DNA from 4 places in the Listeria tempestatis genome. Region 4 is predicted to be linked to each of the others. Evidence: riboswitches for the same ligand, from Rfam matches in the RefSeq annotation. Region 4 holds a riboswitch; each other region holds the start of a gene.

Region 1 (2,199 bases), on a different contig from region 4:
TATTTCGTTGCCTACTAAAAAACGGGGAACGCTCCGTAAATTGCAGCGAATATCAAATCGCCAAATCCACCTTATCGCACCATATTAAAATTTTGAAAGATGCCGATTTAATTCAGCTACGAAAGGAAGGAACGACGCATATTTATTCGGTCAACGCGGAACTAATTGCTGGCGCACAATCGTTTTTTGATGTTTTAAAGTAGAGGAGACGAAAAATGAATTATTTAGCCGATTTAGAAGAAGCGTATGCGCTAGGCTGTTTTGATGCGCGAATTATTGCCATTTTAGACCGTATCATTTTAAGCGCTGACCTCTACCAAGACCAAGATGCCGTCTTAGAAGCCCAAACTTTACTGTTCGAAGCAGCGACTTGCCAACAATTGCGCGCCAAGCAATGGCAGGCGTATGAATGGCTACGCTCAGAATATCAAAATGGCAATTTAGAAATCGACCACGATGAATTGGTCAAACAATTAATTGAAAAACACCCGTAACTTTTCCACAAGGCGAAAAGTTACGGGTGTTTTTATCCACAAGTATAAAATAGGGTGCGTCAAGCAATTGGATAAGCATTTGTGGATAATGTGGATAACTATGTGTATAAGTAGGCTAGCGGAAGCGATAAAATCCTTCTCCAATTCGAAATTCCGTTTGACTAATAACATCTGATGTAGCATCAAACACAAGTGCATGTAAGCGATTAGCTGATCCTTTTGTAAAATGTACAGCAATATCACCAAAAAATAGCGAATTGTGGATAACCTGTAGATTAAAAAGCTCTGCCCAGTATTTTAGCGCAAATTTGGGGTTATCCACACGAATGCGGATTTCTTTAAGTGTATGAAAATTTTTCGATGGTACCGCCGCTTCTTTTTTCTGGATAAGTGGATAAGCTAGGCCGTTTAATGAGCCTGAAATAGCGTAAATTGGTCCAGTCTCTTCTGCCGCTGAGATGGGTATTAGTTCATGCCCTTTTTTAAAAAGGTGTTTGCGAAGGCCATCTAAATCATCAGTTTCCATAACAAGGTGCCCTAAAATTTGTTTGACGGGTAAATAAGTAAGGGCCTCTTTTCCTAGGAAAGTTTTGGATGCGGCTGTTTTTTCAGTAATACTTAAAAATTCGATATGAGGAGAACTAAAATCTGTGACGGCTGACCGGGTGCCGGGTAGGCTACGCTTTTTATTTGTGTACAATTTTAAACCAAAATGATGCAATTGTGTGCATACTGCTTCTAAATCGTGAACGAAATGAACGGCATGACTAACGGATAATGAATTCATTTTATTTGCTCCTTTCGACAAAAGAAAAACTCTCCTTTCAGAAAAAGAAGAGTGCATAAAACAAACTCTTCTCATCTGCCAAGCTTTACGCCTGCTGGATTTAGCACAGTGCCCGTAGGTCTGTTGCTGAGATATCACAGGGCCGAGTCCCTCCATCTCTCTTGATAAGAATTCCGAGTATTTTCATTTGGATTATAAACATTAAACCATTTTTTTTAGGAAAAATCAACTTTGAGTGTTTTCAAACTGTTCAATTTGGCTAAGGCGATTTGCGTGGCGTCCGCCTTCATAGTCCGTTTCTAACCAAAGTTTAACAATATCGAGTGCAAGTCCCGGGCCGGTAACACGGGCGCCTAGTGCGAGGACGTTGGAATCATTATGTTCTCGTGTAGCATGTGCCGTAAAGGTATCAGAAACGAGAGCGCAACGAATACCGTGTACCTTATTTGCAGCAATGCTCATACCAACGCCAGTGCCGCAAATTAAAATGCCGCGTTCTACGTCGCCGGAAGCAACTTTTTGGGCAACGGTAAATGCTAAGTTTGGATAGTCAACAGAATCGGGAGTTTCTGGTCCGAATTCTTCAAAATCAATTTTCTGTTCTTTTAAAAACGTAATGATGTTCTTTCGAAGTGTTATACCTCCGTGATCAGAAGCGATGGCAACTTTTGAGATTTTCATTTAGATTCCTCCTCAAGGTTATTATATTCATTATACACGTTAAAATTAATTTATAAAATGGAAGTTTTTAAAGTTGGAAATGGCTATGAATCATCCTAAAGAACTGGTAACAAAGGGTTTTAGATAGAATTTAATAAAGTATGAAATGTTCAATTAATTGTCACAAATACGATGAAAATTTGTGATATAATTATTTTGTGGGTTTATATCCATAAATACAAAAAAGGAGATGAAGAG
Region 2 (2,199 bases), on a different contig from region 4:
ACCTTTTGTCGGCTGTTCTAAAAAATTAATACAACGGACAAGCGTACTTTTTCCGGCGCCGCTATAACCCACAACCCCGTAAATCTCACCTTTTTGGACGGAAAGCGAAACGTCCTTTACCGCCTGAACGATTCGCCCGTTAACATTAAAAGTCTTGCTAACATGTTCTAGTTTAATCATGATTACAACTCCCTAAAATGCAGGTACAACAGACCCTTTAAATTCTTTTTCAATGAAGCTTCTTAGTTCATCGGAATGGTAATATTTTTTTAGTGTGTCGACTACTTCATCGTCTTTGTTTTCAGTGCGTACAACGAACACATTTGGATACGGATTGTCTTTTGTTGGTTCATGGAAAATTGAATCGTCATTAATTGTAAGTCCAGCGCCCATTGCAAAATTGGTGTTAATGGCAGCGGCTTTTACTTCACCGAGTTGAGCTGGGATTTGTGAAGCTTCAAGTTCAATGATTTCTAAATCAAGCGGATTTTCCGCGATATCTTTTTTCGTTGCTTTTTCTTCCACGCCGTCTTTCAACTTAATGACACCAGCGTCTTCAAAAAGTTTTAAGCCGCGATACTCGTTCGAAGGATCATTTGGAACCGCAATTTTATCCCCCTTCTTAAGCTCTTTAATATCTTTAATGTCATCGGAGTAAATCCCCATTGGAAAAGCAACCGTCTTAAAGACTTGGTCGATTTTATAGCCCTTATCTTTTTTCTGTGCGTCTAAAAATGGAATGGTTTGGTAGTTATTCGCGTCTAAATCCCCATCATTTAGTGCAGTATTTGGCGTGTTGTAATCATCAAAGGTTTTAATGGTGATGTCAAGTCCGTCTTTTTTGGCTAATTTTTTCACTTCCTGCGCAATTTGTTGATGCGGGCCACCTGTTACGCCAATTGTAATTTTTTCCGTACTTAGCGCTTCGGATTTACCTCCGCCACAAGCAGAAAGTGCCAGTAATGCTACTCCAGTAAGTGCAATCAAAATACCTTTAGTTCTCTTTTTCATAAAAAATTCCTCCCCATATGTCTCTGAATTTAAATTTTTATAAACATTCTAGTTTGAGAGAAGGATACAACTGCCTTTAGAACATAAATAAAACCCCTCTACCATCAGAATAGAGAAGTTGAATGTCTTGCGTATTCGAACTCCTCTCATCTGCCAAAATGGCGATGCCATTTTGCTGGAATTAGCACCTTCACTTTAAAAAAGTTAGGTTGCCGGGCGTCATCGGGCCAGTCCCTCAGCCTCTCTCGATAAGAGAACTACATTATAAAAACTTGTTACGTAAAAATATACCGATTTTTATGACCGTTGTCAATGCTTTTTTAATGTTTTTTATTTCTAGACTAGACAAAATTGCAAGAAAACTTTAAGATATTTAACAATGAAACATAAAACGGGAGGCGTACGAAATGAGATTTTCTAAAAAGCTTGAAAACTTGCCAGAGCAGTTTTTTTCAAAGCTCGTACAAAATGTAAATCGCAAAATTGCAGAAGGGCATGATGTCATCAATTTGGGGCAAGGAAATCCTGATCAGCCTACGCCGCAAAATATCGTAGAAGCATTAAAAAATGCCGCAAGTGATGTGCAAAATCACAAGTATTCTTTGTTTCGCGGCAAGGCAGAACTGAAAAAGGCAGCTGCCGATTTTTATGAAAGAGAGTACGGAGTGTCTTTAGATCCTGAAAAAGAAGTGGCGATTTTATTTGGGACAAAAACAGGGCTTGTGGAGTTGCCAATGTGTCTTCTTGACCCAGGGGAGAAAATGCTTTTACCAGACCCAGGCTACCCAGATTACTTGTCCGGGGCGGTTTTAGCGGATGTCGTGTACAAGTTAATGCCTCTTTTGGAAGAAAATCAATTTCTACCAGATTATGCACAAATAGATGCGGAGACACGGTCTGATGCGAAGTTAATGTATTTAAATTATCCGAACAATCCAACGGGCGCTATCGCCACGGAAACGTTTTTCGAAGACACCGTTTCATTTGCTAAGGAAAACGAGATTGCAGTCGTGCACGATTTCGCTTACGGGGCTATCGGTTTTGGCGCTAAACCAATTAGTTTTCTCCAAACAAAAGGGGCAAAGGACGTCGGAATTGAGCTGTATACGCTATCCAAAACATACAATATGGCCGGCTGGCGAATTGGTTTTGCTGTCGGAAACGAAACAATGATTGAAGCCATCAATT
Region 3 (2,199 bases), on a different contig from region 4:
AAGAAGTTTAACGAGTTTGCCCTCCGAGTAATTTTCAAGCAGGAGGCGAATTAATTCTTCCGTTTCATCTGATTCTGTGACTTGTTCAATAAATCGTTTCGTGACAGCTTGTTTCGGATGTTTGAAAACTTCTAACACGTCCCCTAGCTCAACGACCTTCCCAGCTTCCATAACGGCAACGCGGTTACAAATTTTACGGATAACATGCATTTCATGCGTAATGACGATAATCGTCAAATTTAAACGCTTGTTAATATCTAATAGCAGTTCTAAAACTTCATCCGTTGTTTGCGGATCGAGCGCACTTGTAGCTTCATCGCAAAGTAGAACGGTTGGATCATTTGCGAGCGCCCGTGCAATACCAACACGCTGTTTTTGACCGCCACTAAGTTCCGAGGGGTATGCTTTTTCTTTCCCTTCAAGTCCGACTAAGCGGATGAGTTCGTTTACACGTTCTTTGCGTTTTTGTCCGCGTACACCTGCAATTTCTAGTGGGAACGCGATATTATCAAAAACCGTTCGCGACCACAACAAATTAAAATGTTGAAAAATCATCCCAATTTTTTGCCGAGCCTTCCGAAGTTCTCGCCCGCGAATTTGACTTACTACCTTACCGTTTACATCAACTTGTCCCGCTGTCGGAAGTTCCAAACCGTTGAACAGCCTGATTAGACTACTTTTCCCTGCGCCAGAATAACCAATGACACCGAAAATTTCACCTTCTGCGATTTCCAAACTAACATCATCAACGGCTCGTACCTTATTCCTTCTTGTCGTGTAGTCTTTTACTACATTTTGGAGTGTTATCATTCGCTTCACCTTTTTCTCTCAATATAAAAAGCCTTTCTGCATGAGCAGAAAGGCACGAATTTAACGTTGTACGACTTTCTTCTCATCTTTCAGAACCAATTTTGTCCTGTATGAATTAGCACCTTAAGTGTGTACTTAGGTTGCTGGGCTTCGTCGGGCATATCCCTCCGCCACTCTTGATAAGAATTAAATTTTTAGTGGCGCGTATGAAACGCGTCCTGTTTTTTCATATTACATTTAGAATGCTCTTTTGTCAACAGTAAATTTTGGATTTATGGATGATAGTACGGAGTTCGTTTGGTATGTAAAATAAAAGACAGCGATGACAGTTAAAATTGCAATCGACATAATAAAAAAGCTTTTCTTTGTCATTTCTTCCCCTCCTAGCTTAAATTTTACTTCGCCAAGCTAAAAACACGAGAAAGAAAAAAGAAAGAAAAGCTAAAGATTAGATGAGTGGCAGTTTCACAGTAAATGTTGTTTTATGATGCTTACTTGTTGCCATCACAAGACCGCCGTGGCGCTCCACAATTGATTTTGCAATCGCAAGACCTAGACCCGTTCCTGTCGTTGTACGATTTTTATCTACTTTGTAAAAACGATCGAATAAGTGCGGCAAATCAAGCGCAGGAATTTCCTCACCATAATTAATAACATCAATTACCGCAAAGTCTTCTTCTTTTCGGGCAATTAAATCGATATGTTGATTTCCCTCGCCATATCTCAGTGCATTTGAAAATAGGTTTTCAAAAAGACGCATAATTTGATTGCCATCACCACTTACTACCAAATTGTCCGCCTCATAAGTTTCAATGATTTCCATGCCCTTATCACGTGCAAGTCCATCAAATTCTGCGACAAGTTGGCGGAGCAGCTCGACCATATCTAACCGATCATTTTCCAGCGTATATTCTGCACTTTCTAATCTTGTATAAGAAAATAAATCATCAATGAGCTTATGCAAATGCTTTGCCTTGTCATAAACAAGCTCGGTGTAATATTTGAGTTCGACTTCATCTCGGTAACGATCATCATGAATGTAACTCAAATAGCCTAAAATGGAAGTGAGCGGCGTTCTTAAATCATGTGATACATTTGTGATTAAATCATTTTTCGCCTGTTGCGCTTCTTGTTCCTGCTTCATTAAATTTTCTTGGCGTGAACGCATCTTCTCAATATTCATTTCTAGTTCGCGAATTTCTGGAACAAGACTCATCGTGTCGACTGGGCGGTCAAGACCTAGCGCGTAGTTAATCGTGCGCAGTTGCTTTTTTAGTTTCCTCTGGCGCATCAGTCGGTAAAAAATATAGAAAATAAGTAGCGCAATGAGGAGTGTAATAATATATTTTGCAAGAAGTACCACTGGCGACTCTACTACGTTGTTATATT
Region 4 (2,199 bases):
GAAAACCAAATTTTTGAATTTTTTCAAGCGTTTCCCCGTGATCATGCACGAAATCAAGCCCAATCGCATCAACCGGCAACTTCACAATCGTCTCATATTCATCCACACTCTCAAAATAGGTTTGCAAAATCAATTTTGCATGTGGCGCCGCCGCCCGTAATTCCGCATACACCTCATCAAAAAGCGCCACTTCTTCTTTTTCTAAACTCGTTGCAAGAATAGGTTCATCAAGTTGAATCCATTTCGCGCCCGCCGCATCCAGTTCTTCAATAATCGTTTTATAAAGCGGCAAAAACTTCTGAATTAAGCTCTTGAAATCATTTTTATCAGCACCTTTTCCAAGCGACAAATAAGTAATCGGCCCTATGATGACCGGCTTTCCATCAATCCCGAGCTCTTCTTTCGCTTCTAAATATGCTTTTAGCGCTTTATTTTCTAAGAGTTTTGGCTCCACATCTTGAAGTTCTGGAACAATGTAGTGGTAATTTGTGTTAAACCATTTCGTCATCTCTGAAGCTACTGCTGTCTTGTTTCCACGTGCAATATCAAAATATGTACGCAGTGATACCTCATTCGTAAAGTTCCCAAACCGCTTGGGAATTACGCCAAACGCCACGCTTAAATCAAGTACATGGTCATACAACGTAAAATCGTTAACTGGTATAATGTCAATCCCTTTTTCCTTCTGTTTGTTTAAAGCAGCAAATCGAATTGCTTTTGTTTCAGAAAGAAGAGTATCTTCTGAAATTTTGTTATTCCAAAAATTTTCCAACGATTTCTTCCATTCGCGTTTCTCACCAAGACGTGGATACCCTAAATTTGAACTAAGTACTTTTACCATTTACCTCATCCTCTCTTTATTTATGACGCGAAAAAGCCTCCCTAGATAGAGAGGCTAAAATAATTCGAAAATAAACGAAAAATTAGTTCTCTCTTATCTTTCAAAGCATCACGCTTTGCAGGATTTAGCACCTTTTCAAAAAATTGAAAGGTTGCCGGGTTTCATCGGGCCAGTCCCTCTACCACTCGTTATAAGAGTTTCCTATTTAATTTACATAACAAATGTATTGAAATCATAATACCAAAAACGAATCTATACTGTCAATCTTTTTTTTGAAAATAATAAAATTCCCCCTAAAATAAGAAGTCCTGCTACCGTAAAATAAAAGCTCTGCGGACCAACCAAGCTAATGAGAGCTCCCGTTACAGTTGGTCCCAAAATACTCCCCGCACTAAAGCACATCCCAACCAAAATATTCCCCGCAGGAAGAAGATCAAGCGGCGTCAAATCCGTCATAAACGAAAGACCTAGGGAATAAAGCGAACCAACAAGTATCCCAAGCACAAAGAAAATCACAATAAAAAGCAAATCATTAGAAACAAATGCTGCTAAAAAGAAAACGAGACCACCTAAAAACGTCAAAATCGGCAACACGCGCCCGCGCCCCAACCGGTCACTAAGAATCCCAATTGGAACCTGAAATAAAATCGTCCCCACCGAGAAAGCAGAAATAATAAACGTAATCATATACGTTTCGATTCCAAATCTAAGCCCAACAATTGGAAAAGTCGCATTTAAGGCAGTTTCCAAAACACCACATAAAAATGGTGGAATCATTGACACCCATGCAATTTTCATAACATCCGAAAAACGTTTCACACTATCAAAAAAAGAAAGTTTACGAATTTCTGTTTCTTCTGAAATAAACTCATTTTTCAGCGTAAAAATTAGTCCCCATGCGACGAGAACTAGCACGCCAGAAATATAGAAAGGTAAGTTAGGACTCACATCCATTAAATTTACAAGCTGCGGACCAACTGCAAATCCAAGTGAAAAAAACAAGCCATAAATTGCCATATTCCTTCCACGTTTACTTTCCTCTGTTGTAGCTCCAATCCAAGTTTGCGATGAAAAATGCAACATATGATCCCCCACGCCAATAATAAGACGCAATAAAAACCAAAAATACAAATTAAACCACATTGGAAACAAAAATAGCGCCACCAGAACTAATCCCCCACCAACTATAATAATTGGCTTAAAGCCAAATTTATGTAGCGGTGCTTCAATAAACGGTGACACCAATAAAACGCCAATATAAATTCCCGTCGCATGAAGTCCATTCACTCCCGAACTAATCCCCATACCTTCAAAAATAATCGCAATTAGCGGCAACAAAAGCCCTTGTGACAGCCCCG

The links. A riboswitch is a leader RNA that binds a small molecule or an ion and turns the genes downstream of it on or off. The one in region 4 is predicted to bind S-adenosylmethionine.
Region 1: another riboswitch for S-adenosylmethionine. It lies ahead of R8923_RS11195 (VOC family protein); the one in region 4 lies ahead of metE (5-methyltetrahydropteroyltriglutamate--homocysteine S-methyltransferase).
Region 2: another riboswitch for S-adenosylmethionine. It lies ahead of R8923_RS11940 (MetQ/NlpA family ABC transporter substrate-binding protein); the one in region 4 lies ahead of metE (5-methyltetrahydropteroyltriglutamate--homocysteine S-methyltransferase).
Region 3: another riboswitch for S-adenosylmethionine. It lies ahead of R8923_RS07745 (methionine ABC transporter ATP-binding protein); the one in region 4 lies ahead of metE (5-methyltetrahydropteroyltriglutamate--homocysteine S-methyltransferase).

What each region holds. Positions count from the first base shown of each region.
Region 1 is NZ_CAUYTK010000009.1:92,600-94,798, reverse strand. It holds gene R8923_RS11205 (ArsR/SmtB family transcription factor) at 1-203, shown strand, start outside; gene R8923_RS11200 (hypothetical protein) at 216-494, shown strand; gene R8923_RS11195 (VOC family protein) at 610-1,281, opposite strand; SAM riboswitch class I at 1,350-1,452, opposite strand; gene rpiB (ribose 5-phosphate isomerase B) at 1,507-1,962, opposite strand.
Region 2 is NZ_CAUYTK010000011.1:48,045-50,243, reverse strand. It holds gene R8923_RS11945 (methionine ABC transporter ATP-binding protein) at 1-180, opposite strand, end outside; gene R8923_RS11940 (MetQ/NlpA family ABC transporter substrate-binding protein) at 193-1,011, opposite strand; SAM riboswitch class I at 1,155-1,266, opposite strand; gene R8923_RS11935 (aminotransferase class I/II-fold pyridoxal phosphate-dependent enzyme) at 1,419-2,199, shown strand, end outside.
Region 3 is NZ_CAUYTK010000004.1:222,840-225,038, forward strand. It holds gene R8923_RS07745 (methionine ABC transporter ATP-binding protein) at 1-810, opposite strand, end outside; SAM riboswitch class I at 890-996, opposite strand; gene R8923_RS07750 (hypothetical protein) at 1,048-1,182, opposite strand; gene R8923_RS07755 (sensor histidine kinase) at 1,259-2,199, opposite strand, start outside.
Region 4 is NZ_CAUYTK010000001.1:2,192-4,390, reverse strand. It holds gene metE (5-methyltetrahydropteroyltriglutamate--homocysteine S-methyltransferase) at 1-841, opposite strand, end outside; SAM riboswitch class I at 932-1,038, opposite strand; gene R8923_RS00110 (MFS transporter) at 1,094-2,199, opposite strand, start outside.